DNA from 4 places in the Halomonas sp. MES3-P3E genome. Region 1 is predicted to be linked to each of the others. Evidence: predicted binding sites of a transcription regulator. Region 1 holds the regulator's gene; each other region holds the start of a gene.
The links. Region 1 encodes FliA, which starts transcription of late flagellar genes. Its sites were predicted from a motif close to CTAAAGTTNNNNNNNNNNCNGCCGATA; they were not measured.
Positions count from the first base shown of each region.

Region 2: the regulator FliA is predicted to act here: its motif matches at 5,422-5,448, upstream of CXF87_RS00995 (FliC/FljB family flagellin).
Region 3: the regulator FliA is predicted to act here: its motif matches at 4,710-4,736, upstream of CXF87_RS21935 (flagellin N-terminal helical domain-containing protein).
Region 4: the regulator FliA is predicted to act here: its motif matches at 5,774-5,800, upstream of CXF87_RS00165 (DUF4019 domain-containing protein).

Region 1 is NZ_PJBT01000019.1:5,922-13,922, forward strand. Features, by position in the region: gene CXF87_RS05575 (sensor domain-containing diguanylate cyclase) at 1-10, opposite strand, end outside; gene CXF87_RS05580 (OmpA/MotB family protein) at 39-710, opposite strand; gene CXF87_RS05585 (motility protein A) at 716-1,537, opposite strand; gene CXF87_RS05590 (RNA polymerase sigma factor FliA) at 1,579-2,280, opposite strand; gene CXF87_RS05595 (flagellar protein FlhE) at 2,307-2,735, opposite strand; gene CXF87_RS05600 (hypothetical protein) at 2,761-3,336, opposite strand; gene flhF (flagellar biosynthesis protein FlhF) at 3,333-5,561, opposite strand; gene flhA (flagellar biosynthesis protein FlhA) at 5,618-7,708, opposite strand; gene flhB (flagellar biosynthesis protein FlhB) at 7,705-8,001, opposite strand, start outside.
Region 2 is NZ_PJBT01000002.1:95,892-103,892, reverse strand. Features, by position in the region: gene CXF87_RS01000 (O-linked N-acetylglucosamine transferase family protein) at 1-3,935, opposite strand, end outside; gene CXF87_RS00995 (FliC/FljB family flagellin) at 4,170-5,348, opposite strand; gene CXF87_RS00990 (helicase C-terminal domain-containing protein) at 5,578-7,635, opposite strand; gene CXF87_RS00985 (hypothetical protein) at 7,773-8,001, opposite strand, start outside.
Region 3 is NZ_PJBT01000028.1:443-8,443, reverse strand. Features, by position in the region: gene fliD (flagellar filament capping protein FliD) at 1-1,059, shown strand, start outside; gene fliD (flagellar filament capping protein FliD) at 1,259-2,644, shown strand; gene CXF87_RS09145 (Rpn family recombination-promoting nuclease/putative transposase) at 2,787-3,767, shown strand; gene CXF87_RS09140 (cell division protein ZipA C-terminal FtsZ-binding domain-containing protein) at 3,996-4,577, opposite strand; gene CXF87_RS21935 (flagellin N-terminal helical domain-containing protein) at 4,810-5,007, shown strand; gene CXF87_RS21745 (hypothetical protein) at 5,401-5,718, shown strand; gene CXF87_RS22325 (flagellin) at 5,728-6,387, shown strand; partial or broken gene CXF87_RS09125 (O-linked N-acetylglucosamine transferase, SPINDLY family protein) at 6,548-8,001, shown strand, end outside.
Region 4 is NZ_PJBT01000001.1:34,364-42,364, reverse strand. Features, by position in the region: gene rho (transcription termination factor Rho) at 1-541, shown strand, start outside; gene CXF87_RS00200 (DEAD/DEAH box helicase) at 609-1,793, opposite strand; gene soxR (redox-sensitive transcriptional activator SoxR) at 1,957-2,421, opposite strand; gene CXF87_RS00190 (VOC family protein) at 2,531-2,956, shown strand; gene CXF87_RS00185 (N-acetyltransferase) at 3,242-3,667, shown strand; gene CXF87_RS00180 (Replicative DNA helicase) at 3,836-4,258, shown strand; gene CXF87_RS00175 (DUF1456 family protein) at 4,353-4,838, shown strand; gene CXF87_RS22355 (hypothetical protein) at 4,882-5,022, opposite strand; gene CXF87_RS22350 (class I SAM-dependent DNA methyltransferase) at 5,166-5,645, opposite strand; gene CXF87_RS00165 (DUF4019 domain-containing protein) at 5,847-6,254, shown strand; gene CXF87_RS00160 (NfeD family protein) at 6,435-7,784, shown strand; gene CXF87_RS00155 (slipin family protein) at 7,844-8,001, shown strand, end outside.

The DNA of each region.
Region 1 (8,001 bases):
GGCGGTACATGGACACAGGCGTGGCCTCAAGAATCTATTCACCCTTCGACCTGCTGCCTCAACAACAGCTCTACGCGCCGGTTGGCCGCTCGGCCATCCGCGGTTGCGTTCGTTTCCATGGGTTGGGTGTCAGCATAGCCGACGGCCCGCATATGAGAAATATTGAACCCTTGGCGCTCTAAATGACGCACGACGGCAATAGCCCGCGCGGATGAAAGCTCCCAATTAGAGGGAAAGCGCGCTGTCGAAATGGGTACGCTATCGGTATGACCTTCCACCGAAATCTGCCCGTCAAAACTGGCTAATACATCGATAAGGCTTTCAACCACGCCGCGCCCTTGAGGCGTCAACACTGCTTGGCCACTGGAAAATAATAGGCTGTTATCAATACGCAGTGTGACCCCTTCACGCCCTTGCGACACGCTCACTCCAGGAATATTGAGCCCGGAAAACTGCGGCTGCAGCCCTTGGTGGCGGGGCTGTATACCTGTGGCAAGTGACGCTAGCGGCAGCGATGATACAGCGCTAGCCGAGCGCATAAAAGCCGTATCCGCCGCTTCACCACCCCCCGGTGGCGTCAGTGAAAGCAAGAGGACAAATAGCGTGATGAGCAGCGTCAGCACATCAAGATAGCTGGTTAGCCATCCCTCTTCGCCCTCCCCAGGCGAGACCGGTATTTCCAGGGCGTGACGGGTATCACGGTCTAACATGATAACTATCCCTTCGCCGCCGAACTAACCGAGGAGTCTGGTCTTGGTTTGACGCTGTTATCACGAATTTCATCGTGGTAATTGGCCACAAACGAGTTAAGGGTCTCTTCAATGAACGAGGGCAGACGGCGCTTAGTGATCAGTGAGATGCCTTCCAAAACCATGTTCATGGTAATCAAGCGCTCTTCGGTCCGGCGCTCTAGCTTCACTGCAATCGGCTTAAACACCAAATTGGCGAGTAAAATGCCGTAGAAGGTGGTCAGCAGTGCCACCGCCATGCGTGGGCCAATGACCTGCAGGTCGCCAGCATCCATGACTTCCAGCATGTTCACCAGCCCCACCAGGGTGCCGATCATGCCAAATGCAGGCGCATAGGTAGCCATGGTGCGAAATATTTGTGCTTCAGCCTGTTCACGCGCTTTCAGGCGGGCAATGCGCCAGCGCAGCATGTCAAAAATTTCGTCCTCTTTGGTGTTGGCGATCACCAGTTGAATGCCGGTGCGTAAAAACGGATTGCGGGTATGCTCTAGCTCGCGCTCAACCGCCCGCACATCGCCTTTAAACCACAGTCGTGACATATCGACCAGTTCCCGGATATCGTCACGCATATAGGTGTTTTCGCGCCGGAATACTAGGCCCACCAACCGCACCACACGGAGCACTTCTCTCAGCGGATAGCTGATAAAGGTAGCCGCCAACGTACCAGTCACCACAATGGCCAGGCCCGGCAAATTGATAAAGCTTGAAGGGGACTCTGCGGTCAAAAACAGTACACTGACCAGCAGCAATATGCTGGCAAATATACCTATCAGCGTCGAAGGATTCATCCACGGCTCCTTGCCGGTCACAAGTGAGTAAAAAAGAGGTGTTATGCCGAGTCGTGTAAACGCGCACGTAAACGGCTGACGGCCTGACTGTGTAGTTGAGAAACGCGTGATTCCGTTACGCCCAACACAGCCCCTACTTCCTTGAGGTTGAGTTCTTCCTGGTAATACAGTGCCATGAGCAGTTTTTCACGCTCTGGCAGTGCGTCAATCGCATCAATCAGCGTTTGCCGCTGCTGGCCATCAAGCAACTGCTCGAACGGTGAGTTGCTCAGTTCATTACTGACCGGCTCGCCGCCATCGGCCACCAGCTCTTCAAACGGCAGCAATTGGCCACTGTTGGTGTCATTGAGGAGCTGCTGGTATTCACTCAACGGCATTTCAAGATGGTGGGCGATTTCGTTCTCTTCCGGTGCTCGCCCCAGCTGTTGTTCTAACTGGCGAACGGCATTGTCTACTGCGCGCGCTGAACGACGCACACTGCGGGGCAGCCAATCGCGGGTGCGCAATTCATCCATCATCGCACCGCGAATTCGTTGGCTGGCAAAGGTCGCAAAGGTCGCACCTTGGGTAGCATCAAAGCGACCGAGCGCTTCCAGCAGCCCTACCATCCCTGCTTGAATAAGGTCATCGAGCTCAATGCTGGCTGGTAAGCGGACCTGAAGCGTCAAGGCCTGACGTCGTACCAGTGGCATATATTGCGTCAACAGCTCACTCTGTTTGATCCTACCTTGTGCTGTGTACATCCTTTCGCCTCGCGGCTATACAGCCTTCACTGATAGTTCACAATCATTTGCAGCCCCTGCACTCGAACCGGCCGTTGGCCTGGGCGTAAGGCGAAACGAAAATGCAATGGCACACCTGCCGTCCGTCCTGCCAATGCGGTAGTGGACCCGCGCATGCCGGTTAACGCAACGCACTGCTCAGGATGGCACAACCAAGCGTTTAACAGCGCACCGGGAGGATGGCTGAACTGCCACTGAATACGCTCAAGCTGCTTTGTCCGAAGATTCGCCGCAGCGGGCGGAGAAACGTTTTGGCTAGCGCTTGCCCGATCACTCATCGCCACCATCAGCCCAGGAACCTGGGTGCTCCAACTGCCGGTAGCGGCCTGGGCACTCGCCGTTAATCCTGCCAGTAACCACCCTGTTAGCAGTAGCGCCACCAGCGGCAGCGCCCTTCTTAATTGCAAGCTTAGCATGCTTAGTCACCTTGGCGGAGTATGCTCATCGTGCAAGTACCAGTAGTTCCATATTTAAGTAGTATTCGGCGGCACCACGCAAGTTGTCGAGCAATCCCTGGCGCGGCAAATGCGGTTCATGAAGCGCTAGCAAACGACGCGGCCCACCGTGTTCCTGTAGCTGGCGCAAGGTGCTGTACATGGCAGCAAAGGCATCGGCATCGCTATTGATCCATAGTGCCCAACGGCTGTACTGAGCGCGTAACTGAGCAAGGTCAGCAGTATCTGCCGCCACGATATGCACATCCCAGTCTTCAGGGTCACCGGCCCAGCTTCGACCTAACGTGGACCACTGCCCCAGACGTGCTTTGACTTTGTTTACCTGAGAGGCACCGCTACCGGGCAGCCCAACCACTATAAGCGGAATTTTGGGTCTGGGTGGCGCTATCGCCTCAGGCGCTTCTGCTTCTACTGCTGCAGCCGTAGGCGTTAATAACGATGGGCTCTGTTCTGGTTCTGGCACATGCTCGGCCGCCGCGACATCAACCGCCCCTTCCGCCTGCTGCTGGCGCTGCAGATTCGCCCACTTACGCAGCCCTGAAGCTTGATCTTGATCGCTCACGTCACACCCTCTCGGCTGACACTGCCCATTTGGCGAATCGCATCGCGGGCCATAAACGCGTAAACCAGCGCATCAAGCATGCCAGTATCGCGACGCCGACGGCTCGTGCCTAATAAATTGAGCAGGTCGCCGCGCAGCGTTTGCGCCTCTTCATCATCGGCAACATCAAGATGCCCGGCAACGGATGCCAAGCCGCTGGCCATGAGTAGGCGCACTTCGGCATTAACATCGCCGCTGTCGGCCTCTTTTAACTGCTGCCAAGCGCGGCGTGTTAATGCCGCTAAGCCATCGCTTTGAAGTTGTGTTAACAGTAGCGAGAGCACCTCGGCTCCCAGCCGAGCAGGGGTAAGCCAGTAGCGGCGCGCTACCACTTTGGCGCTTTCCGGATCACGCACTTCACCGTACCAAGCAAGCAGGGCATAACCCGTCGCATCCTCTACTTCGGCGTAGGCGGTCCACAGCTGCACGGATTGACCACGAAAACGAACGCCCACTTGGTGCGTCAGCACGCTGTCATTAAACAGCTGACGAATGGACTGGCGCTCGTGGTGAAAGCGTACCCGATGACTAGGGGATACTTGGCTGACCCAGGTCAAATGCTCGGCTTCCAACCACGCCAACGCATCAGGCTCGGGTAAGCGCGGCAATAAATGCACCGCGACGCCGCTTGATTCCGTCAGCGCGGCTAAGCGCGGCTGCCACCCAGCAGCATGGCGATGCTGTAACCAGGGTAGCGCCAGCCAAGCGCCCTCTGTGTCCAGGCCAATATCGGGCATTGCCCAGTCGCAGCCGCGCTCATTCCGCCGAGCTGACCACGCCATACCCAACGTCGTATTCACGGCGGGATAGTGGGCGAGCAATGCGTCCAAACGCTCTTCCTGCAGTCGGCTTGGGAGTGACGCTAAATCCCAGATCGCTTCTAATTCCGTAAATCCCGTCACGCGTTGGCGCAGCCGCGCCAGTAGCGACGACAAGCGGCGCCCTTGCCCGAGTACATCCCGCGACCAGCGCGGCATCCCCATGGGGGCGTCAGCGCTTTGTACCTGTTCGCGCTGCGGCGTTGCCGTACTTAGCGCTTGATCCACGAGTGCTTCAGGGGAAGCAATGGCCATATCTTCAGGCACCTGCTGACCATTTGAACCAAACAGCACACGCATCCCGTGGCGCATCACAATGTCGAGCACCGGCGCGAGGCGCCCCGCTTCATCCTGTTTAGTAATAATACAATCGTCTAACTCTGCCCCCGCCGCACGGGCAGCCTGACGATAACGCAGCACGACCTCTTCGAGGGTTTCCGGCTGGCTGGCGGCATTGAGCAGTAGCACCAGGCGCACTCGCGAGCGTCCCCCTTGCAGGTGGGCAATCTGCTCAATCACCCGCTGGTCACGCTGGCTCATGCCTACGGTGTCGATAATCACCCACTGCTTGCCCTGCAAGCGGCCCAGTAAATCGTCGATGGGTTGCTCGGCATCCAGCGCGTACATGGGCGTGTCCAGCAAACGCGCATAGATGCGTAGCTGCTCGTGGGCACCAATACGAAAGCTATCGGTAGTCACCAAGGCAACGGGGCGGGTACCGTGGCGCATCACAAAACGCGCGGCCAATTTAGCCGTGGTGGTGGTTTTGCCTACCCCCGTGGGGCCCACCAACGCAACGATACCGGTTTGGTCGAAAAAGCTGGCTTCATCGCTCAACACACAAAGGCGTTCGATCAGCTGCTGTCGCAGCCACTGCAGGGGCGCTTCGCTGTCGGCATTTAACGCGGCAAGCGGTTCGGGAAGCCCTGTCAGTAGCTCATCGGCAAGCTCGCTGCTAAAACCAACGTTCCATAGCAGTTGGCGCAGGCGGGCGGCCGTTCCCGTTGCTAGCGGCGGCTGGTAGGCAGCCGCTTTTGCGGGTGCGCTGCTTGCCAGCAGCTCACGCATATCCTGCATCTCACGCAATAACCGCTCGCTCATTGCCTGCATGGAGTCTTGCATTGGCGGCGCTGGCGATGGTTCTGGAGACGATAGCCCTGGGGACGATGCCCCTGAAGACGACGGCTCTGGAGGAAGTGACTCTGGCGAAGGCTCAAAATGGTCAATAGCTTCATCCGCCATGGCCAGAATCTCAACGCCCCCTTCGGTGCGCCGATTAGCCACAATCAGGGCATCTTCACCGAGCGCTTCGCGCACTTGGCGCATCACATCACGACTGTTGGCTCCCACGAAACGTCTAACGCTCATGACTTACCCTTTGCCTATGCTGAAAATGGTCAACGCTAGCCTATCACGGCAGGTGGCTACGAACGCCCGCCGACTAGGGTGGTGACCCTTAATGTACGGTCATCGGGAATCTCGGCTTGCGACAACACCGACATATGCCGTAGGCGACGGCGTAAAAAGCGCGAAAGCACTGCCCGCAACGAATGCTGCACGACCAGCACCGGCGGCTCGCCTGAGCTTTCGTGACGCTCTAGCGCCTGCTGCGCCTGGGTCATCAGTGTCTCGGCCAGGCCAGGTTCCATGGCACCGTTGCCATTCATCGCCTGTACCAGCACTTGTTCCAACTGAGCATCCAGCCCCATCACATTGAGCGTCTCTTGGCCGGCAAACCACTGCTGAACAATGGCACGCCCCAAGGACACACGGACTAGCGCGGTCAGCTCGTTGGGGTCTTTTTGCTGGGTGGCGTACTCCGCCAGGGTATCCAAAATGGTGCGCATATCACGGATGGACACGTCTTCATCGAGCAGGTTTTGTAAAATACGCTGCAATACCGTCAACGAAATCGCTTTTGGAATGACTTCTTCGACCAGGGCTTTTTGATCATCGCCCATTTTATCCAGCAGCTTCTGCACTTCTTGGCGGCCTAACATTTCAGGTGAGTGGCGGTGCAGCAGGTGGTTCAAGTGGGTCGCAATCACGGTGCTGGCATCAACCACGGTGTAGCCATATACCTGAGCGTGCTCACGCTGGCCGCTTTCAATCCACACAGCGGGCAAACCAAAGGCTGGGTCTTGGGTATGAGTGCCCTGCAATTCGCCTGAGACCTGGCCTGGGTTAATCGCCAGCCATTTACCCGGCTGCGCTTCGGCGCGGCCGATTTCAGCGCCTTTCATCGAAAGCACATAGGCGTTGGGCGGCAGCTCTAAATTATCGCGGATATGCACGACCGGCGGCAAAAAGCCCACTTCTTGAGCAAACTTTTTGCGCACACTTTTAATGCGCCCAAGCAGCTCACCTTTTTGGCGCGAGTCCACCAGCGGTATTAAGCGATGGCCCACTTCCAGGCCAAGAGTATCGACCAGCTGCACATCTTCCCAGCTTGCTTCCGGGGTCTCTTGTACAGGCACGGGGGCTGCGTCAATTTCCTCTTTAACCAAGGCCTTCTCTTTTTGGCGCGACAACAGCCACGCTAAACCACCCAGCAGCGCGGTGAAGAAGAGAAAGACAAAATTGGGCATGCCGGGCACCATGCCTAGCAAGCCCATGACCACGGCGGCTAAGATCAGTACCTGGGGGTTAACGAACAGCTGGCTCAGCATTTGCTGGCCAATATCCTCGTTCGTGTCGGTGCTCACCCGCGATACCGTGACACCCGCTGCGGTCGAGATCACCAGGGCGGGAATTTGTGCCACTAGGCCATCACCAATCGCCAGCAGCATATAGGTCTGGCCAGCAGCGCCAAAGCTCATATCATGCTGCAGCATACCAATCAGCAGCCCACCGATGATATTGACCACCATAATCACCAGGCCGGCGATGGCATCACCGCGGACAAACTTACTTGCACCGTCCATCGAACCAAAGAAGTCAGCCTCTTGGGCGACTTCTGCACGGCGCTTTTTGGCGTCTTCTTCGCCGATTAAACCGGCGTTAAGGTCGGCATCGATGGCCATTTGCTTGCCGGGCATCGCATCCAGCGTAAAGCGCGCACCCACTTCAGCAATACGGCCAGCACCTTTGGTAATGACCATGAAGTTGATAATGACCAGAATCAGGAAGACCACCAGGCCCACCGCGAAGTTACCGCCGACCAAGAACGCCCCAAACGCTTCAATTACCTTACCCGCGGACGCACCGCCTTGGTGGCCCTCCATTAACACTACCCGAGTGGAGGCGACGTTAAGCGAAAGACGCAACAGTGTGGTGAATAGCAACACAGCAGGAAACGCCGCAAAATCCAGCGGCTTCTGCGTAAACATGCTGACCATCAACACCATAATGGCCAAGGCAATATTGAAGGTGAAGAGTAAATCGAGCGCAAAGGGAGGCAAGGGCACAATCATCATGCCCAAAATCATCAGGATGAGCATCGGCCCGACCAGCAGCTTCATGCGCACGTTACCCATCCAGTCGCGCCGACCAATTAGCTGGTTTAAGCCTTTCATGATTGCGCCTCGTTACCGCCGGTGCCACGCCCGGGGTTTTCCAGCTCTGGGGGAACCGGTAGGTTATCGGGTGTTGGGGGCACGTCACCTCCTTGTTGTGCGACTTGTTTAAGCCGGTAGGCCCAGGCCATTACTTCAGCGACCGCAGTATACAGTTCGGCGGGAACCTCCGCATCGAGATCCACGTGATGGTACAGTGCGCGCGCTAATGGCGCTGCTTCTAAACGGGCAACGCCTGCTTCCTCACCAATTTCGCGAATACGCAAGGCCACCGCATCGGCACCTTTTGCTAC
Region 2 (8,001 bases), on a different contig from region 1:
AGTTTTTTGTTTTTGTTAGATAAAATAGCACAGCCTGCTGCTGCTGCGTTTCTAACACGCTCATGAATAGAATCGTGATAAGTAGGGCTTACATTTAGAATGTAGCGTGACTTTTTATATAGCTCTTCAAGAGTCGCTGTATTTTTTGTCCCAATAAACTGAAGATTCCCTGAATTTGCAATTTCTTTGGGTAGGCGGCTTTTTACTTTTTCATTTGCCAAGACCACCACATTATAATCACCAGCAATTTTTGCTATTAAACTCATCGCCTGAAGTCGTTTTCGACCTCGAACGATATCATCTATTTTCCCTAGCAGCTTTATCAATACAATGTCACGCTGACTCCACGGAGTACATGGCTGCCATTCTGCCCCAAAAACCTCTCGGTAACATTCTTTATAAAAATCCATAAGGGACTTTGAAAAATCATTATATTCTTCTACAACTCTAGCTACGAGAGTGTGGTAATTTTGGTTTATTTTTTTGGCTTCAGCTAACACTAATAAGTAATTACTTTCTGCTGCACAAGCATAATCTAAATTCATGGGGACAAGAATATCTATTTCACGCTTAGAGTGATCAACAGGTTCTTTCATAATTAAGGTTGGCGCTGGCTCTGATTCCCGAGCGCTAACACTCTTAATATCTGGCCGTAAAAATTTAACTTCATCGACTAAAGATTGTGACCCATATAAAAGGCCGTTTTTTGAAGCATTCGCGATACGGTTCATCATAAAATCAGTATAAGGATGGTCTGATATACAGGCAATTAAGGGTGTGCCCAGCACATCAAACAGGTTTTTTTTATCAATGCCATTGATGGATACATCAGCGTCATAGTACCTGTTGCTACCATAAAAAACGGCTTTCCCGGAAGAGGCAAGCTGCAGTATTTTTTCAACTGGAACTGGCTTTTGGCCATTTGCCCACGATACGTTAATGCCTAAACTTTTCATTTGCTGCAATAACGTGGCTTGTACTTTTTGAACAATACCGTGATTAGCCATATCTCCTGTCCCTAAAAAGATAAGCTCTCGGTCGCCAAGTGCCTCATTAAGTTTTTCAGCAGCTTTTCTGGTTTCATTAGGAACATGTTCCATAGAAGCGCTGATATTTTCTTGCGTAAAGTAGCTGCTACCCCCCACAGTATCTTCTTCTGAAATAACAATTTCTTTCCAATAATTCTCCTCTATACCTAGCCCCATGCTTTTCAGTACGGAGTAGGCCGCATCTCTCATTTCATACACCGTATGCAGCAGGAAGGAGAGTTTGGTGCGTTGGCTATCGCTTAACTCAGCCATGCGCTCGTAACTAGGCAAGAATAAAGCATCAGCACTTGTTAGCTCAGTGGCTTGGCGCTGCTCTTCAGGTACGCTTTCTGGTAGGTGGCTGCGGTGCTGTTCATTGTTGAAGCGGTAGAAGCGGAAACCGTGGCGGCTCATCCAGTGTTGTACTTCTGCTAAGTTGGGCTGTCGCTTATGAGTTGGCTGAAAAGCGATACGTACTTGAATGGTCAGCGTATCTTTTAGCGCCTTTTCACCGTTTTCCAGAATGGCCATGGTATCGCTGAGGTCATCTAGAATCAGCCAGTCTAGGCTACCTAGCCCTTCAATGCTGTCGAGCGCAATCGAGTTGATTGGCAATTTTGCCAATACCTTAATGTCTTGGGCATTAGCGACAAACTGCTGCTCTGGGCTAAATGGCTCCAATGTGCTGCTTAAGGCAGGGTTAAAGCAGGCGTAAAGCGTAGCTGGCTTGCCATCGCCAAGAACCGCGTGTGGAAAAATCTGAATATCGTCGCTGCCCTGGTACTGGTCAGAATTCTGAATACGGCTAGCGAAATCAAACGCCACAACGCCGAAGGCGTTGAGCTGACGTAACCTATGAATACTACCTTCGCTAATTAACTTACCTCCGTTGTCAATCGCAATGACCTTGCCTTCGAGCTGCCATCTGAACTCATCTTGTTCTTCCGCCAGTGGCTCGGCTTGGAGGATCTCGACCGCCCGGTCTGCGTCTTCGAACTGGGCCTGTCCCTCCTTATCCAGAGTCAACGCGGCAGGCATTTTGCCTTCAATATAACGCTGCCAGATGGCACGCATCGCAGTAGTGAAATGCTTGGCAAAGCGCGGGGCGTCGCAAACTGGTGACTGTAGGAGGACATCACGAAGATGAGAGCGAATTGTGCTCAGGCTATCCAAGTCACTGGCAAGCTCAATGACACGTTCGCGATATTCATCCCAACTACTAACGACGAGTTCAGGCATGCCAGCATTGACAAGATGAGTAGCTGAGTGCCGACCGGCAAAGGTCGGGCCAGGCAGTGTGACTACAGGCACCCCCATGAAAAAAGCTTCACAAGTAGTCAATCCACCGGAGTAGGGCCAGGGGTCGAGGGCAATATCTACCCGATTGTAGGCCTCCATCAACTCTTTGTGTGGTGAAGGGCCTTCGATAATCAGCCGGGTGGCCGGTATATCGTGGCTGGCCATTATATCGCGCACCCGTTGGCAAAGTACTTCACTACTGTACTGAAACCCCTTCAGAAACAGCTGCGAGCCAGGTAGTTGGTGCATGATCTCGGCCCATTCCGCTAGAACAACCTCGTTTAGCTTGGAGGGATTGTTAAAGCAGCCCAGCGTAATATAACCATTGCGTAGTGCCGGTAGTGCCTGTAATTCGGCTTGAACATCGCTGGGATCGTAGCAGATATAGTCATCAGGTAAGCGAATCAGTTTTTCAGTGTAATAAGGGTCTTCACCCTCGGGTGATTCAACACTGTCTGTTAATAGATAATCTATTGCACTAAGCCCTGTCGTATTAATCAACCCGCCTACCCATTTTACCAATAATGGTGCAGGCTGCATGGCTATTACGCGCATGCGACTGCCAGTGTTGTGGCCTGCCAAGTCGATCAAAATATCAATTTCATCGTCGCGAATTTGTTGCGCTAATGCTTCATCGGATAGATGTGATATTTCTAGCCATTGAGTAGTTGTTTTGCGAATACGCACAGTCAGTGGATCGACAGCATTGTTGGTACTATAGGCGTAAAGCGCTATTTCCTGTGTAGCGAGTTTTTCCAGCGCGGCGGTGATCATCCTACCGACGGGGTGACGGCGAAAACCGTCAGAAATCATACCGATGCGCAGCCTTTTGTTTGGAGCGCGATTATGGGGCTGAGGGCGTAATTGCGCCTGTGCAGGCCCATAGCGCTTCTCCCACTCACGGCATACGTCTAAAATAGTGTTGCGGCTAATAGAGGGATTGTAGTGCAGGGCTGTCAGCCGGTTGGAATAAGGCTTCGAGTCAACAGTGGTACGTTCGATGGACTGACGATAGAATCGATCAGCTTCGTCCAATAAGCCTAAGTCGCGGCGTAGATTAGCTGCATTGTTCCAATGGCTATAACTTTCAGGCTGCTTGTTTAGAAGCTCATCGAATACTTCAATGGCATCCTGATAGCGATGCAATCGATAGAGAACATTCCCCCGGTGAGATAGCATTCCAAGGTGCCGGGGCTGTATCGTCAGCGCCTGATCAATATGGTCAAGAGCTTGTTCGTTCTCTGCGCGGCCAAACCGTATCTTGGATAAAGATAAATGGGCCTGAGCGAAGCCAAAATCGAGTTCAATTGCCTGAGCAAGCAGGGCAATCGCTTGGATATCATCACCTTGGTTATGCACTACTCGAGCCAACATTTCCAATGCTTCAGGATCCTGCGGCGCCAATTTCAAGGCATGCTCGATCGGCTCGCGAGCTTCATCCCAACGTTTCTGGTTTAACCAATGCACCCCTAATGCTTTCCAGCCAGCAGGGTCATTAGGCGCTCTTTCAACACGCTTGCTGGCTTGCTTGAGGCTCAGCTCGCCATGCGCGGGAGAAGCGGCTGCATTAAATGACTTGCGGGGCGGGTTGCGGCGTGCCTTACTCATAGTGTGTCGCTCAAATATTGACGAATAGACATTAGGTTAACGGAATGCTGGCCAAGTAAAGCATGCAAAAGGTAGCCTTTATAAGGTGTTTTGAGAGGCTAAGTACGGCGATATCCGCAGGTTAATTAGGTAATGACCGGTTGGTGTTAAACGGTTTTAATTAGCTTTGATAATCACCGCCCATAAAAAAACAGGGCTTTCGCCCTGCTTGTGAAGCATCTTGCTATTAAATAATTAACCCAGCAGAGAAAGAACGTTTTGCGGGATCTGGTTGGCCTGAGCCAGCACGGAAGTACCGGCTTGCTGCAGGATCTGCGAGCGAGTCATATTGGCCACTTCTGTTGCGTAGTCGGCATCTTCGATGCGCGAACGGGCAGCGGAGAGGTTAGTTTCGTTGGTTTGCAGGTTCGTAATGGCAGACTCGAAACGGTTCTGCACAGCACCCAGTTCAGAGCGCAAACTGTCGACCTGACTCAGAGCACTATCCAAGGCTGCAAGTGGCTCTTCAGTCTCTACTTTCGTAGCATCTTCCGTCAAGTGGGATGCTTCTTTACCAACAGTATAGCTAAGCTCAGGAGCAGCTGCACCGGTACCAGGTTCTACTTGCAGCTCAGCCTCGTAGTAGCTTGTATTGCCGTCAGCGTCAGTGCCCTTGATAAATACGTTGCCATCTTTGTCAGTGAAAAGTCCGCTAGTTGAGCCACCCTCCAGAGCTGTTCCCGTCAAATCAGCGTCAATAGCAATAGCGCCAGTATCAACAGTTGTGCTACCAACGCCCGTCGCACCACCAGCGGCTGCAGTGTATGTAGTTCCATCTACTTCAAAGGTCTCATCCACAGCAGCGGTCACTGCTGCGCCGGTTCCTGCAGCGGTAGCGAGCTTAGCATTGACATTAAAATCAGCCAGATTCAGCTCTGCAATATTAGTTGCTTTGAAGTTAATATCGATAGTTTGACCATCTTTGGCGCCAACCTGAATGGTCATTTTATCGACACCATCAGCCAGTACTGCGGTACCGTTGAAATCGGTTTCGCGCGAAATACGGTTGATTTCCTCCATGCGCTGACCGATTTCGTCCTGAATTGAGTTCAAGTCGTCCTGGCTGTTGGTACCGTTCTGAGCCTGTACCGTTAATTCACGAACACGCTGCAGGTTGTCGTTAATCTGGTTAAGACCGCCTTCAGCGGTTTGCGCCGCAGAAATACCATCGTTGGCATTACGCTGCGCCGTAGAAAGACCCGTAATAGAGGCAGACATACGGTTAGCGATGGCCTGACCGGCCGCATCATCCTTGGCACTGTTAATGCGCAGGCCAGAGGACAGCCTTTCCATGCTTGTGGTTAAGTCGTTTTGGGACTTGCTTAGGTTTTGCTGGCCGATCATCGATGTGATGTTGGTATTGATCACTGACATGGTGTGATTCTCCTTGCTTGGACACTGGCCGTTAGGCCCGGTATTCGGCCACTGTGTGTGCCGTTATATTGATTAACGGCTCAGCGAGGAGAATCTTTAGGCTTATCATCAAAAATAATGTAAAAAATAGTAAAGATAACGTGGTTGCTGATTATTTTGGGCATACCCGCGTGAGTTGCAGACAGTACATTGTGACGAGTGCGCTCCGAAATGAGCCGTTTACAGAAGCTTATAAAAGTGCGGCGAGATCCTGCGCGATGGATGGAGCAGCATCTTTCTCCCCACCGGGCTCCTCCGCCTGTTGGTAGTCTGAGTAAAAACGCGCGGGAATGGCCCCTAGAAGTACCTGTTGTGTGTACACCCCATGGCAGGCAGGCGACCCCGAAGGCCGGGGTATACGCGGCTCCAACAGGGTTATCAAAACATCATCATCTGGATGACGAATCGCCCGCCCCAGCCCTTGGCGCAGCTTATGCAGTGTACGCACAGTGCTTTTACGCATTAGCGTTCCCTTGGCGATATGGGCGGCTTCTGAAGGGCTGACATCGCGATGAATCAGCATCTGTTCAACGAGGTGCTGTTCCACCTGGCTGACCATGGGACGGGGGTTACGCAATACCACCACATGCTGCCAGTACGCTTGGTTCCCTTCACGGTTGGGCGATAGCCCCTCCCACCCGGCGGGGGTGAGTAAAATCGAATCATTTTCTAGGCGGGCAACCAGCTCGTTTAACCCTGCACCTGCATAGTGGGCAACCAGCCTGTGTGAATGAGCAGCTGGCCACTCGGCCTCTAGCGCGGTGACATCCGCATAACTAGCACATAGCACCAAGGTGCGCCCTGGCTGGTCAGTTATATAAGGAAGTACCTGCTGGCAATACTGTGGGGCAAGCTGGTAACGGCCATCCGCTTGTTGCAATAGCGGATGTGGCAACCCACGCGGTAAACGAAAACGTAAGGTGCCAAACTGCTGGGCCTGAAAGCTACGCTGTAGCCCGCTGCGTGGATGAGTGACTGGTAGCTGTAAGCGGCTACGCATATAGCGAAAATGCGGTGTTTCACCTGGCGCATGGTCAAGGTCTGACAGTGTCGCGGAGGTCATCAACGTGACCCGCTTTTTAGCACCGGCTTTTAAACTAGAGGCGGCGCTAGGGGCGTGGGCAACTACCCCTGGCAACCCGCGCACCGGGGAATAATCCAACACTAAGTAGCGGCTAGCTTCACGTAAGCGAAGGGCGATGCTCTCTACGCCCTGGCGTAAATGCTGCCACTCCTGCCATAGTGCTGGCGTATGGCTTGGCTCGCGCAAGCGCAGTTTTAATAACGCTTTCACAGCGCTTTGCAGGGCCTCGCCTTGGTAAGGCGTTAAACTGTGGGCACGGCCCGCCCGCTCACGGTCGGTCATGTTATCCAGCAAGGTTTGCCACTGCTTAGCAACGCGATGCTGCTTTAGCTGATTAAGTAAATAAGTGGTGGATTGCAACGATACGCGGTTACTTAGTAGTTCTTCAGCAATTTCCGGGTAGTGCTCGGCTTCATCCAGTAGTAAGGCATAGGGCGCTTCTGCATGAGTGATTTTCCCTTGGGTAACCAGGTCTACCGCTAACAGTGCGTGGTTAATAATGAGCACATCGCTTTGTTGTGCGGCCTGCTGCTGTGTCTCTAGGGTTTCCGGTAAGGGGTCGTTGGGCCGCAGGGCAATATCGGCTAACTGCCAGCCATCAGGTAACAGCGCAGCATCCAGATCAAGCAGGCAACCATCGCTTTTCAGCCCCCAACGCGCTAAACGGCGGTACGTGTCGGGTAATCGAGTGCTTTCCGCTGCGGCGTCTAAACTCGGCACACCCAAAAGAAGCGCTAATCGTTCAGGATTCAGGTAATTATCCCGGCCCATGCGCAGTGCAAAACTAAGTTGCGGCAACTGGGCATGAGTTAAGTAGTCACGCACGATAGCGAGGTTATCTGGCTGGAGCAGCTGCCGCTGCAATGCCCTGGAGTGGGTAGAGATCAATGCTCGGCGCGCTGCCTGCTTACCGCCCATTAGCTTGCCTTTGGCAACCCAATCGGCTAGGGCTAACTGGTAAGCGAGTGACTTCCCGATCCCGGTATCACCCTCTACAAAGTGCAGCTTTCCTTTCTGAGCTAGGCCATCCAAAAGTGCTTCGGCATACGCTATTTGCACCGGGTTACGCTGAAAGCCTGGGCGTTTAGGCAGTATGTCGCTGAGGTAGTGGAGTACCGGATGCATAGAGGCGTTATCTGGGTAGGAGAGCGAATGCCCCAGCAAAACTGGGGCACTGTTTCCGCAAAGGGAATTCCCGCAAAGGCGAGAGTTTCAAACGTTCCATCGAAGTCTGCAATTCATTGCAAACACTTCCGCTGAGGCGGAACGGCGTAATGATAGCAATAATTGTGAGCTACACCCTAACAGGGGCAAAGCATACCCATGCCGTAAGTACGTAGGCGAGACACCCCTTGAAACCATGCAGTGGCCGCCAGTGACGTATCAATTACGGTTGCTTCAGCGCAAACCCTGACTACTGGGTGTTGCACTGATGATTTATGCTGCTGAGGCCAACGCCCCAATGGATAAAAGCTAACGCTACCAACATTTATTGCCCACCCTTGGCGCTGCATGCGCTCAATAATGAGG
Region 3 (8,001 bases), on a different contig from region 1:
GTTGATAAATTAGCGACCGCTGGAACACTGGCCACGGGCCGTGTTGATGCACCGGATGTTCAGCTTGTCGATACTGATACGACTTTAACATTAAATTTCACAGGCCAAGATCAAGGCAGCGTTGATATCAGCGTTACGCAGGGCGATAGCCTGGAAGACATCCGTGATGCCATTAACGCTAGGGAAGATAGCGGTGTTTCTGCGTCAGTGATCAACGATGGCGAAGGTTACCGTTTGGCTCTGAGTTCGTCAGAAACCGGTACTGAAGCGTCGATTGCAAGCAGCAATTTCAATGATGTTATCAATGTTACCCCCACGGATGTTGAAATCACCCAGGGCGGGCAAGATGCCGCGCTAAACGTTAATGGCATCGCGATCACCAGCCCTACTAACCAGGTTGAAGGCGCTATTCAGGGCGTAACGCTGAACCTTCAAGAAGAAGGCGAGAGCACGGTTAAAATAGAGCAGGACACACTCGCCGTACGCGAAGCCGTGACTAGCTTTGTGGATGCCTATAATGACCTAAAAGGCACCATGGGTGAGTTAACCAGTTTTGACGCTGAAACCGGTGCGGCAGGCGAATTGCTAGGCGATAGCGCCGTACGTACCGTTGAATCACGCATGCGCAGTGTGCTCAGTGGTGCTGTGGAAGGTGAGTTTTCAATGCTCAGTGATATCGGCATTTCACTGCAGACAGATGGCACGTTAGAAATCGATTCTGACGAACTTGATAACGCTATTTCCAGTAACCAAGATGCGCTATCAGCCTTTTTTGTAGGTAGTTCAGATGAAACCGGTATGGCGGGGCAGGTTAATACGATGGTTGAGCAATTGCTCAGCACCAATGGGACTGTTACTGGGGCGATAACGGGGGCGGAAAATCGCTCAGAATCGCTCGTTGAACGTTACACCCGCACGGAGCAATCCATTGATCAAACCATCTCGCGTTATCGCTCGCAATTTGGCCAATTAGATGGAATTATTGCGCAAATGAACCAAACGAGCAGCTACCTCACTCAGCAGTTCGATGCCTTAGACGCCCAGCTAGGTCGTGATTGATATTGACCGCTAGAAATTGACGTTTCCGACGCCTGCGTAAGCAGGCGTTTTTGTTGATAAAAACAAAATAGCCCAGCTAGCGGAAGAAAAAGCGCTAAAGTTGCCCTCTGTTCAGTCGATAAGCTAATTATCAAACTTTCTAGCGCAAACGATGCGCGTAATGTATTTGGTTTAGCCTTTTCACTGAGGAACATCCAGTATGGCGACAATAACCTCCCTTGGCGTTGGTTCGGGTCTTGACCTGACCGGCCTGTTGGATCAACTACAGGATGCGGAGCGTGGCAAGCTCGCCCCCATCACGCTGCAAAAAGAGCAACAGCAAGCCAAAATTTCAGCCTACGGCCAACTGCAAACTTCGCTCGATGCGTTTCAAGATGCAGTAGCCAAAATCAATGACCCAAAGCTCTATCAAAGCCTTTCCGCTAATGTTCGTGGTGATAGTATTACCGCCACGACCACAGCGAGTGCGCTACCGGGTAGTTACCGGGTAGAGGTTAGTCAGTTAGCGACCTCGGGCACGCTCGCCTCCGCGCGTGTCGATACAAAGGATCAACCGCTCGACCTGCAAGGTGCCACCGCGCTCAAACTCACGTTTGGCAATGGCGATTCGGTAGATATTGCTGTCGCAGCAGACAGTACGCTAAGTGAGATTCGTGATTCGATTAACGCCAACAAAGAATCAGGCGTTAACGCGACTATTATCAACGATGGCGAAGGCTACCGGCTGGCGCTAAGTTCCAAAGCTACCGGTGTCGACGCCTCTATTGACAGTTTTAGCTTTGTAGATGCTGCAGTAACCGGCCCATTCGGTGAAGCGACAGAAGCTGGGGCCAAGCAACAAGGGCAGGATGCGGCGTTAACCGTTAATGGCATTACGATTAGCAGCGCCAAGAACCAGATTGAAGGCGCTATTCAAGGCGTGACGCTCAACCTTGCTGAACTCAGTATTGCAGAAGGCGAAACTGCTTCTAGCACGGTTAATATTGAGCGTGACACGCTAAAACAACGCGAAGCGATTAACGGTTTTGTAAAAGCGTTTAACGAGTTAAAAGGCACCATTGGCACGCTGACAGCGTTTGACAGCGAGAGTGGCAGTGCAGCGGAGCTATTAGGCGACAGCACAGTGCGTACCATTGAGTCCCGCCTACGTAGCGTATTAACAGGGGGTGTGGAAGGAGGCGAGTTATCCACTTTGAGCCAATTAGGGATTACGCTGCAGCGCGACGGCACGTTAGAAGCAGATGACGACAAGCTAAGCGATTTGGTAGCCAATAATCCACAGGCGCTCAGTGACTTTTTTGCCGGTGACGAAGATGCGGGCGGCCTAGCGGGCAAGCTCGAAGCATCCATTGGGCAAATGCTGGGTGATAGCGGTGTGCTGAAGGGCGCGATCACAGGTGCGGAAAATCAAGTAAAAAGCCTGGATACTCGCTATGAGCGCATGGAAAAAAGTATCGAAAGTACGATCTCTCGTTACCGTAGCCAGTTCAGCCAGCTCGATGTAATGATCGCGCAAATGAACAGTACAAGCTCGTACCTCACACAGCAGTTCGATGCGCTGGATGCACAGCTGGGGCGCGATTAATAGCAGTCATTAGAGCGGCCTAACGGCCGTTTCTAACACAGCAAAGTAGTTTTATCATTGCGTGCGCCTTGCTACACACCTTGCAAAGATGCCCAGTAAAATACTGTCATGCTAAGATAAGTGAGACCCGAAAGGAGGGCGCATGGCGAATCACTACGATACTGGCTATAAAGAGCTCTTCAGCTACCCCGAGTTTGTCCAGCAACTGATAGAAGGTTTTGCACCGCTAGAAATCGCCGAATTAATGGATTTCAGTACATTGCAGCTACACAGCGGGAATTACATTACCCCGCTGTTTGAAGAAAAATTTGAAGACCTGGTATGGTCCGTGCAGGTAAATTGGCAAGGGGTTACCCAAGAAGTCTACCTTTACCTACTGCTAGAGTTTCAATCCACCGTAGACCGCACTATGCCCATTCGGCTTATGCACTATGTGGCCTGCTTTTATGATCATCTGTTAAAAACGAAAGCCACCACACCAAGTAAAGGCTTGCCGCCTATTTTTCCTATTGTGTTGTATAACGGTACTGAGCGCTGGACGGCTAAGCACGATGTATATGAGATGGTGCAGCCGGAACCGCCCGCTTTCTTGCAACCCTACCAACCGCATCTACGCTATTATTTAATTGATGAAGGCGCTTATAGTGGTGAGGAACTGGCGCAGCGTCATAGTGCTCTAAGTGGTGTGTTTGAAATAGAAAAGGCCTCGGTAGACCACACTTCGCTACAGCAAGCCGTGGATAGGATCGTCGGCATCATCCAAAATGATGCTAATAAAGAGCGGATCGATAAGATTCTAACCCGCTGGCTAAAGCGCCACCTGCAACAGCTGAATGCCGGTATCAACCTGGATCAGTTACATAGCTTAGTGGAGGACAAAGACATGCTGGCAGAAAATTTAGAAAACTGGCGTCAAAAAGAGCGGCAGGAAGGTCGGCAGGAAGGCCGCAATGAAGGCCGTCAAGAGGGTCGCCAAGAAGCTGAACTGCGTGCGCTAGAAAGCAAACGTCATGCGGTGCGTAAACTTATCGCCTTGACCGAAATGAATGACCAGCTGATCGCAGAAATTGAAGAACTACCCGTTGAGGAAGTAGAAAAGCTACGTGCTGAAACCCAACACTGAGTGGGAACAGCGCTGTCTATGTTATCGCGAACGCAGCGATCTCAGCCTTACCCAGCCGCCGCTTGAGATTGCCGTGTCGCTGCGTTTTTTGCACAGGCATTCAGCGCAGTAGGGATTCGGGGGAGTTTAGTACTTCTTGTGTCATGGTCAGAAAGGCAGTAGCAAAGCAAGCTGCGTTAATACTGCCGGTAAGGTAGTTCGCCCGACTATAGTTTACTTACCCTCTTGTTACATGGCTGCCAGCGCATCTTCCGTAATGGGGTTGCGTTTAGCATCAAGGATTTGGCCACCCAACGCCGCAACTTCACGAGTAAAGGTGATTAAGTCATCTGGGTTACGTGAAACTTTGCGTGCATTCAAAAAGCGGATCAAGATCGAAACTCCCTGCACCGGCGTGTGTTCGCCTTCTTGATGCAGCGGCGGTAGTTTACCCGGCGAGGTGGCGCTGGCCACCATCAATGGGTAACCCTGAGGCCCTGGCGGAAGGTGGAAGGCACCCAGCTCTATCTCGTAAAATGCGTTTTTCGCGTTTAACATCTCTCCCAACGCTTGATTAATCGCTTGGCTAGGGGCATCAAACACCACGAACAAGCACTGCTGAGTAGGTTTTTTGTTCTGTTGATGGGATTTTTTGCGCAGGCTTTGATGCGAGGGAGCGTCTGCTTGTACCACCGGCGAGGCTGTCGCCTTGGAAGGCGAAGTCGAGCCGTTACGTGGGGCGATCACTACCTTATAAAACAGCACAACGCTCACTAGCCCTAACACAATAGCGACGCCAGCCAGTAGTAGCGGGAGGAGTAAAGAAGTCATGGGTTGTCCTTTCGTGCTTTTGGATGATATTACGATACGCTCCTACGCATAAGAAAGCAGTGGCTTGACTAAATTACTCAGCCCAGCCTTTCGTACGATCACCAAAAATTACATAAATTTTTACTACTTTCCCTAAAGATTCTCCTCGCGGTGCCGTTAATTAATATAACGGCACACACAGTGGCCGAAAGCAGGCCTCAGGGCCAGTGTCCAAAGCAAGGAGTATCACACCATGTCAGTGATCAATACCAACATCACATCGATGATCGGCCAGCAAAACCTGAGCAAGTCTCAGAATGATCTGCAGACTTCTATGGAACGCTTGAGCTCTGGCCTGCGCATTAACAGCCAGATCACCGGTCTAGCTACTGCCCAGACAACGGAAGGTGGCTTAAACCAGGTTAACGAAAACTTACAACGGCACAAATAGCGAAGACGATTTACAGTCTATCCAAGATGAAGTTAACCGTATTTCAGAAGAAACTGACTTTAACGGTACGCGCGTATTATCTGAAAGTTCAGAACCGCTTCAAATCCAAGTGGGTGCGGAAGATGGCCAAACCATCTCAGTGAACCTAGAGACCACTAACAGCAGTACGCTAGGTGTAGCTTCCTTTGATGTCCGCAATATGCTGTCAAGCACTAGTTTCTCTGCGGTTAGCGAAATTGAGCTAGACGGGGCTGTTGTCGATAATCGTACTTTATCCGCTGTTAATACGTTTACTCCAGGTACAGGTGCGGTTGGATCTAACATTACGGCTGATGGTGTCTTCCAGGTCGATGCAAGTGCAACCACTGCAGTGGGCTCAGATTTCGCTGTGCGTTGCAGCAAAATGACACCTCTGGTGAAGGCGCTGATGGTGCACCTGTAACATCCATTACTGAGTCAATTGGTGTAACGAATGCAAGCACAGATATTACTGGATTAACGGGTGTTGATGTTACTCCTGCAGGGACTAGCGTAGCTACTACTGGCTTTTTCGGAGCAACTGCAGGCGACGTTGAACTATTTGCTCGTGAAGATGTGGCGAATGGATATGCTGTTGATGTAACTGTAGCTCCGCGGCTGACCTGCAAGCTACCCAGGTTGCTTTATCCAACATTGAAAATCCGGGTGCTGGCAACGGTGTTACGGATATAAATTATTCTGTTGCAGCACCAGCAGCCGGCGATAATCTCTACAACATCGAAGCTGATGGTGGAAATGGCGCCAACGCCGAAGGAATATACAGGAGCTGCCGATTTTGCTGTAAAGGCAGATGATGGTCAGTACTACGCTGGTACGCTAGATGAAGAAACCGGTGAAGTATCTTGGGATTCTAGTTCTACAGCGCTGGCATCTACTGATGTGAATGTAGCGGGTGGCGCGCAAACGCAAGCAGTAATTTCTTCAGTTGAAACCGTAGCAGATGTGCCAGAAGGTAGCTATGTCCTTCAAGGCCAGGATGAGTTTGGTAACGATGCAACCTATGAAGCTGATGTCCAAGTCAATCAGACGTCAGGCACTATTACTAGCATTTCTATTGCCCAAGACGCCGATGGTAAAGATGTTCAGCTTACCGTTGATGCCCTGAGCACCCTGGACAACGCACTTAGCCAGATCGACTCTTTCCGTTCAGACCTGGGTGCCGTACAGAATCGCTTTGAGGATGCTATCACCAACCTAAGTACTAACGAGACTAACCTTTCCGCTGCGCGCTCACGCATCGAAGATGCTGACTATGCAATGGAAGTAGCCGATATGACGCGTGCTCAGATCCTGCAGCAGGCTAACCAGCTGCCGCAGAACGTCCTGTCTTTGTTGGGTTAATCTAAGGCGGTATCTCCTATCACCGCTTAACGAACCGGCCCTGTTGTGGGGTCGGTTTTTTATTTAAGCCGTTAGAATTTAGGACGTATCAAAACTGCCTGCTACTCAGGTAGTCTATAAATGAAGACAACCTAAACGATAATTATCCGTAGAGTTAACAATGGCTAAACCTTCTCGATCCAAAGCGCGCTATCCTCAACCGGGCATTAAACTTGCTAATAATGCTGTGCGGGAGCTCACAGTTGCGCAGGCAAAGCGGTTAACGAATAAAACACCCAGCGATGCAAATGCCTGGGTGCAGCTAGGAGTAGCCTATATTCGCGTAAATCAACACGCAGAAGCCATTGAGCCGTTCCAGCGAGCGGTAAACTTAAAAGAGGGAGCCGCGGATATTCACGCTTGGCTAGCAGCCGCCTACCAAGGATCAGGTGAGTTCTTATTGGCCAAGGAAAGCGCTCAGCACACGCTCACGTTAGATGAGTGTAATGTTCGGGCATTGATGATTCTTGCGATGATTGATCAGGATAATCATTTGTCTGCCAGTGCTTTGAAATGGTTAGAAAAAGCCGAAAATTACGAGCCTGAAAATGCGGATGTATTACATGCTAAGGCACGTGCGCTTTTTGGCCTGAATCGTTATGAAGAAGCGGAAATAATACTTGAAGATTTGACATGCCGTTACCCGAAAAACCTGGGGTACTGGAATGAACTGGGTGTTGTTCAACGCGAGCTGGGTGAGTTAGAAGCATCAGCGAATAGCTTCTATCAATCCATTAAGTATGGAGATAGTCCAACACCGTTTTCTAATTTGATTACTGGGTTTCATTACGACCCAGCCAAAAAGCAAAGCGATATAGCAGCCGTTTGTCGAGAGTGGCAACAGCGTTATGGCGTCCAGAACCCCCTCCCACGCCCTGTTCCCGATGACTTGTCGCCTACCCGAAAATTACGTATTGGGTTGTTTTCGGATGGGTTTCGTCAGCACCCTGTGGGCAACATGATTATTGCTGCTCTGGAAAGTACTCATCCAGAAGAAATGGAGTTTTACTTTTACTCCACAAATGTGAGCAGTGACGCTATCACTAAGCGCTTTCGCAAACTGGCAAGTCATTGGCAGGTAATTAAGTATCTAGATGATGCAGCGTTCAATCAGCAGGTGCGCGATGATAAAATTGATATCCTATTCGACTTAGCGGGCCACAATGCGGGAACGCGCTCAAAAGCTATTTCTATGCAGCCTGCACCGTTGATTGTTAAATGGGTCGGCGGGCTGATCAACACTACCGGTGTTGAAGCGATTGATTACTTAATAAGTGACCATATCGAAACACCTGAAGGTGAAGACAAGCACTACACTGAAAAACTAATTCGGTTACCAGACGACTATATCGTTTATTCTCAACCAGTTTATATGCCTAACATTGGGCCCCTCCCAGCAATATCTAATGAGTTCATCACCTTAGGTTGCTTCAATAACCCCACAAAGCTTAACGCTCAATTATTGAGCGAGTGGGCAACATTGATGCATCAGTTACCGAATTCACGTTTATTTCTGAAGGGAAAGCCCTATACCAGCGAAAGCTTCTGTGAGCGTATTTATACGTTAATGGAAAG
Region 4 (8,001 bases), on a different contig from region 1:
TATGGCTAATAAGCTCCTTGAGACGGCGCGTAAGCAAGCAGGTGAAGGTCATAATGTGATGATTGTGATCGATTCTCTTACCAGACTCTCGCGCGTTCATAATGCCGAGCAGCGAGGCAATGGTCGCACTATGTCGGGTGGGCTGGATTCCCGAGCGATGGAAATACCGCGCAAACTGTTTGGCGCTGCGCGAAAGATCGAAAACGGCGGATCGCTCACCATTCTGGCCACCGTGCTGGTGGATACGGGAAGCCGTATGGATCAGGTGATTTTCGAGGAGTTCAAGGGCACGGGCAATATGGAACTGGTGTTATCCCGGGATGTGGCCAATCAACGGATTTTTCCGGCGATAGATATTGCTAAAAGCAGTACCCGTCGAGAGGAGCTTTTGATTGATGCAAAAGATATTGAAAAGGTAAGGACATTACGTAGAGGTTTGACAGCGCTTAAGCCAGTAGAAGGCGCGCAGAGGCTGCTTGCGTTATTGGATAAATATCCCACTAATGCCGAACTGTTAGATGCATTTTTACCGGATTCGTGAAATATCGATAATAAAGAAGCCCACCCTTTTAAAAGGTGAGCTTCTTGGGTAAGTTTTAACGATTACTTTATTTTCTGTAATTCAAGTTTGATTCAGGTACTGCTTTTCGAACCGGGAACCCTGCAATCTCTTTGCGCTCAATAATGCTTTTTAAGCGTCTTTCAATAGCGCAAAGATTTTTAAAGTCACTCATGTCGACTAAAGAGATGGCTTCACCGGAGGCGCCCGCGCGGCCGGTTCGGCCAATGCGGTGGATGTATTCTTCTGGCTGAAAAGGTAAATCGTAATTCACCACACGACTCAGTTCATCAATATCCAAACCGCGCGCGGCAACCCCCGTGGCGACCAAGTACTTTAGCTCGCCAGATTTGAACTGAGCCAAAATCTTTTCGCGCATTGCTTGGCTTCTATCGCCATGAATGGAGTCCGCTGTGATGCCGCGTTTTTCCAGTTGAGCAACAAGCTTGGCCGCATTGTGTTTTTTCTCGGTAAAAATGAGCGCCTGATCCCACTGTTGCTCGTTGATCAAGTAGCTCAACAAGGCGGACTTAGTGTCTTTGTCGACGGTGATTAGCCACTGTTTGACATTAGCGGCGGCGCGGACGTTGGGAGAAATGGATATTTCAGCCGCTAGATCGGTCATCTGGCGATCTGAAAAATCGTAGGCCAGCGCCCGAACGTCGTCTGTGATGGTGGCCGAAAACAGTAGGTTCTGACGGTTTGCAGGTAGGCGCTCTATGATCTTATGGATATCGTCGGCAAACCCCATGTCGACCATTCGGTCCGCTTCGTCCAGCACCAAGACTTTAAGTTCGTCAAAATGCAGCGCACGCTGATGCGCCAAATCAAGCAATCTGCCGGGCGTGGCGACCAGAATATCGACGCCTTCGATTAGGCGCGCTTTTTGAGCTTCCGTATCCACACCGCCATACATCGCCATAGAGGTTAAGTGTGTGTGTTTAGCGTATTGAGCCACATTGGCTTCGACCTGAACCGCTAACTCACGGGTCGGCACGAGAATCAGCGCACGTATCCGCTTGCCACGTAACGTGCCCGCGTTACTGAATCGCTCTAGCAGAGGAAGAACAAAGGCAGCGGTTTTACCTGTGCCCGTTTGTGCGGTGGCGATTAAGTCCTTACCCGAAAGAATGGCAGGAATCGCTTGTTCCTGGATGGGCGTTGGCGTTTGGTAACCTAGTTCGGAAATCGCTTGAACAAGAGGAGGGGATAATCCTAGTTTTGCAAATGGCATAAGGCGCCCTGACAGATTGTCGTAAGGTGTGTCGAAAATAAAAGATGAGGCAGTATAAGGTAAAACCTCTGAAGCGGAGGCTGATTGAGGCGCTAGAAGCCAATACTTGGCGTCACAATTCTAACATCAACCATCATCAGGCGGTTTGTGTACGTTAACTGGTCTAACAATCCAACCCAGCCCGCTGCTCAGCCTGATCTAAAAGCACTGGCCCGCTACCGAGCTCAGCCAGTTTGTCATCCGGGTTATAGAGCGGGCAATTGGTCATGCTTAGGCAACCACAGCCGATACAGCCTGCCAGGTTATCACGCAGCTTTTGCAGGTAAGCTATACGGCCATCAAGCATTTGCTGCCAGTTTTTTGAAAGATGCTGCCAGTCTTCCACCGTCGGTGTGCGGTTATTGGGCAGTGATTCAAAGGCCCGCTTGATCTCTTCCAGGCTAACACCAACTTTCTGTGCGGCTTTGATCACCGAAATCCGCCTTAGTACTTCCGGTTTATAGCGGCGCTGGTTGCCCGCATTGCGCCAGCTTTGGATCAAACCTTGTTGCTCGTAAAAGTGCAGGGTACTGACCTTAATACCGCAACGCTTAGCGACCTTACCGACACTCCAGATTGTTTCTGCCATCACCTATCCCATGCCTTAATCTTTTTTGCTATTTTTTCGCAAAAACTGCTTTACCTCAAGTGAAGTTGAGGTTTTATCCTGCCATTTCACTTAACGCAAGGAGACTCTTATGTACTTAGAACACGTGAATCTGGTCGTTGATGATATGGATGCCATGCTGGATTTTTACCGCGCCGTATTCCCACATTGGCGGGTGCGCGATCAAGGCCATGGCGAGTGGTATGGCAAACCACGTAAATGGGTGCACTTTGGTGACGACGAACATTACCTGGCGTTAAGCGATCACGGTGAAGGGGAGAACCGCGATCTGAAAGGCCACAGCGTAGGGCTGGCCCATTTTGCCTATGTGACCGATAACCTGGATGCCGTTGTGGCTAGGTTGAATAACGCGGGTTATCCCATTGCCAAACCCGGCGCGACTGAGCCGTTTCGCAAAAATGTCTATTTTGTCGACCCCGCCGGTTTTGAAGTGGAGTTTGTCGAGTATCTAAGCGACCTCCCAGCTGAACGAAATTTAAACCAAGATGCCCAGTAATAAGCAGGTCAGCGCTCTCCAGGGTGCTGGCTTGTGAACAATTGAGATTTTCCGCGCCTAAAAATATTTTTGAATAATCTGGTAAAATCTCTTTTTGCTTTCGGTAGAAATTGAAGGAAGATACTTCATCTTCTGGAAGAATCAGATTTACCTTAAGGAAGGCAAAGCATTTCCGCCTTATTTTATGAAGCTGCCTAGATCTGGTACCGGTGCAAACCTATTCCAGGGCTCGGCAGCTTTTCAGTAACGCTTTTGGCGCCGATGACCCTCATTAGGAACGTCTAGATGATTCGTGAATACCGGAAGGCGGATATTGAGTACATTTTGGATATCTGGCTTTCAGCATCGATTAAAGCTCACTCCTTTGCTGGGTCAGAATATTGGCAGTCCAAAGTTAGCGAAATGCGTGATGTATACATCCCTGCATCGGAGACCTTTGTCTATGAAGCGGATGATCAGATAGCAGGGTTTTACTGCCTCTATGGAAGTACGTTGGCAGCGGTTTTTGTGTCACCCAGCCTTCAGGGCCAAGGGATAGGGTCAGCATTAATTGATGATGCCAAGAGCAGAAGGTCGTGTTTGCAGCTCAGTGTTTACAGTCAGAATGCGCCCAGTATCAATTTTTATAAGCAACATGGCTTTATTTCATTAGGTGAGCAGATTGATGAGCAAACGGGGCAACCTGAGTTCATCATGGAGCATTACTGTTAATAGCGGTCAACGGTATGGACTTGCTACAAAAACCAAAAAATGAGCGCCCGTAGCGCTATCCTCAAAGGGTATAATGTCACCGGCCACGGTGAGTTGGCGGTTCCACAACGTTGTTTTGAGCAGGTTTTTAGCTTGTTACTGTTTTTAATAGAGAAAAGGTAGTCGTTCATGATTAACACCAAAATATACAAAGCGGTTTACGAACTCGCTGAAAAGCTCATGAAGGCTGCTGATAAAGAGGATAGAGAGGCGTTTGACGCGCTTTATGCGCAGTTGGAAGCGATCTGCACCGAGAACGAAAACACCGATAAGGATCACCCTGAGCAGTGGGAAACGTTGGCTGATTTCACGGAAGAACTGGATGAGGCGCTTGCAGTCTATGAAAAAGCCTTTGAAAAGGCCGTTGCAGTTAACTCGAAAGACCACATGTCATCCATCGCGTTCTCCATGGCGAAGCTGCAGGTTGAGCTTGGTCAAACTGATGCGGCGATCAACAATCTTAAAAAGGCCCAAGTCACTGCCAACAAGATTGAAGATGGCGAGCTTAAAGACGAAATTGATGAGCTGCTTGGAAAGCTGACATCAGGTTAGTTGTTAAGCTGCTGATGTTAGTGGTATTGATGATAGACGTAGATGCACATAACGCCTGATTGTGCTGGGTTTGCCTAAGACTAGGGACACTATTTTGACCAATAACGATATTTTCCGCCGCATACGTTACACCTTTGATTTAAAAGACAGCACCATCGTGGATATCTTCGCCTTGGCAGAGGTCAGCGTGGCTCAAGAGCAGGTGACTGCCTGGCTGAAAAAGGATGAAGACGACGCCTTTGTGACTATGAAAAATAGAGAGCTGGCGGCGTTTCTGAACGGCTTTATCAGCTTCAAGCGTGGCAAGCGCGAAGGCCCGCAGCCCGCGCCAGAGACGCAGTTGAACAACAACATGGTGTTTCAGAAACTGCGCATTGCACTAAATCTGAAGGCTGACGATATTCTGGCTATTTTTGAGCTGGCAGGCTTCCGTATAAGCAATCATGAATTAAGCGCTTTTTTCCGCAAGCCCAGCCATAAGAATTATCGCGAGTGCAAAGATCAGGTGCTGCGAAACTTTTTACTCGGCATTCAGCGCCAACTTCGCCCGGGCGCAAGCGATTCCACTTCAGAAGACTAAACCGAAAAGGGCCATAGCTTGGCGGCGCCATCCCGTTAGTCGTTTAACGCTTCACGCACACAAAAAGCGCATTGCCCGAGACGTTATCCCACGGGGTAATCGTCTCGTAGTTATGCTCAAACACGTGCACCTCGAAGTAAGGCGTCAGCAGGGCGATGAGCTCATTAAAACTCACTGCCACCATAGGGTGCTCGTCATTCCAAACCTGCTTCTCTTCTGCGTTGGTTTTCTCGATGCTTAGCCTAAGCGACTGCTTTTCACCCTGCCCACTGTAGTGCCAGCCTGAGCGGAACGTGAATAAATCGTCTGCTTGTTTGGCGCTGTGTTTTACCGATAAGCCGTTATCGATTTTGTCTTTATCGACTGCGTTAAAACAGAAAATTCCGCCTTAAAACAGAAAATTCCGCCAGACTTGAGCGCGCGATGCGCGCTTGAAATACATCCATCTAGCTTCTCGATCCCGTCGCTGTAATGAATCGAGTATAAAAAACAGGTGATTAAATCCAGCGGCTCGCTGACGTCAAAGCTACTCATATCCTGCAACGAAAAGTGGGCTTCTGGGCAGCGTGAGGCGGCGATATCCAGCATCGGCTGATTGATATCCAGCCCGCCACTGGTGTAACCAAAATCAATAAAATGGCGCACGTGGGGGCCGGTGCCGCAGGCTAAATCCAGATGGGCGGTGCCGTCGTTACCGAAAAGCTGATGCAGCCGTCGAATGGCGTTGCTTTGCGCTTGGTAGTCGATATCTACGCACATCAAATCGTAGTAGCCGGAAAGGTCGGTATAGAGTGCGTTGACGGACATGGTCGCCTAAAGGTGAGGGCTGGATAGGTTGGGTGGCGCATAGTAAACGAGCAGGTGGGGTTTGAGAAGCGCGGACCAAGACAGGTGAATCCCTTTCTATCATTAGTTTCCGCTAGGCGGGATTAACGCTAAAGAAATTTCCCCAGCTTCCGATAATGACTTAAGACGCACGATTAACCCTGGCTGCCACAAGAGTTTGCTATGTCCAAAACAGTGACTTTTATCATTGCTACCTTGCTTCTCTTGCTCACCACGAACGCGCATTCGCACACCGATGCGGCTGAAGCGGCAGCACTGGCGTGGCTTGAAGCCATCGACAGCGGTGAGTATGAACAAGCGTGGGAGGCATCCTCAACGCTGCTGCAGGTGCCGCTCTCTTCCAATATGCTGGCCCGTACCATCAATGCAGCCCGACGTGATTTTGGGGCAGTTGAGTCCAGGCGGCGAATACGTGTTATCCGCGAAACGTCTATGCCCGGCGCGCCTGTTGGTGATTATGCGGTGTTTACGTTCCAAACCCGTTTTGAAAATAAGCCTCAGATTACCGAAACTATCACGCCTCACCTAGAAGGAGGCGATTGGAAGGTAAGCGGCTATTACGTCAACTAACCAACTCCCAGCCAACCTCCTCGAACGTCCTTCCAGCCATCGCTGTTGCTTAGCATAACCTTCTGCGGTTAGGCGTTATTACGCTTAACCGCCCGCTATCACGTTGTTCATGACGAAGCTCACCGTGGGTGCTACGTTGAGTAGATACCCTTGAGCGTATTGGTAGCTGCTGGAGCGGATATGCACTCCCTTTCTCACAAATCGCACTGGCTGTGGCTATTGGTGGCGGGATTACTGATGGCGGCGCTGTCACTCACGTGGCAGGCCAGGGCACAAACTTCGCCCAGCGCTTTAATCCTCAATATTGAAGGCGCTATCGGCCCTGCGACCAAGGATTATTTTGAGCGTGGTCTTCGTAAAGCCCGAGAGCAGGGCAGCGAAATGGTGATTGTTGAGCTGGATACCCCTGGCGGGTTAGTTGATACCACCCGCGATATGATTCGGGAAATGCTCAATTCAGACCTGCCGGTAGTGATGTACGTCTCCCCCAGTGGTGCGCGCGCAGCCAGCGCAGGCACCTATCTGCTTTACGGCAGCCACGTAGCGGCCATGGCGCCTTCTACCCATTTGGGCTCTGCGACACCGGTGCAAATGGGCGGCGGCGGGCTGACTGGTGGTGATGAGGCGGGCGAGGGGTCTGAAGGCGAGCAAGATGGCAGCGCGATGGAGCGCAAGGTGATTGAAGACGCGGTGAGTTTTATCCGCAGCCTGGCGGAGCGCCACGGCCGCAATGCCGACTGGGCGGAAGAGGCAGTGCGAGATGCAGTAAACCTCACCGAGAGTGAGGCCCTGGAGCAAAATGTCATTGATGTGGTGGCGCGGGATATGAATGACCTGCTCGCTCAGCTTGACGGTAGGACAGTGGTGATGGAGCGCGGCGAGGAGTCATTGGCGACGGCGGAACTTGCCATTGAACGTTACTCCCCGGACTGGCGTACTCAACTGCTCTCGCTGATCACCAATCCCAACGTTGCCTATTTCCTGATGATCATCGGCTTTTACGGGCTGATTTTTGAGCTTTCTAGCCCCGGCAGCCTCTTTCCCGGCACCATTGGGGTTATCTCCCTGCTGCTGGCGCTGTTCGCTTTTCAGGTTCTGCCCATTAACTATGCGGGCCTGGCACTGATGGTGGTGGGAATGGCGCTGATGGTAGGCGAGGCGTTCATGCCTAGTTTCGGGGTGATGGGGGCGGGCGGCATTATCGCCTTTGTGTTGGGGTCGGTGATGCTGATGGATGCCGAACACTTGGCCATTTCGTTACCGCTGATTGGCGGTGTAGCCCTGATTTTTGGCGGCTTGATGCTATGGACGTTAACGCGCTTTGCAACGCTGCGGCGGCGTCCGGTGCACAGCGGTGCGGAGCAACTGATTGGTGCAACGGCAGTGGCGCTGGAGGATTTTGAAACCAACGGCCATGTGCGTCTGCATGGCGAACGCTGGAACGCGGTGAGCGATGCGTCCGTTAAACAGGGTGATGAGCTTGAAGTAGTGCGCCTTGAGGGCTTGACGGTACATGTGACGCCCCGGTGATTCTCGCTATTGTGACGTGCTTTCCCCCATAACTAACCATCTGCAAAACGAGGTGCCCAATGATTATTTCGTATTTAGTCCCTGTGGTGCTGGTGGTGATGTTGATCGCTGCCTCCATTCGTATATTGCCGGAATACAAGCGCGGCGTGGTGTTCTTTCTGGGCCGTTACCAGAAAGTGAAGGGGCCAGGGTTGGTCATTGTGATTCCTGCCATTCA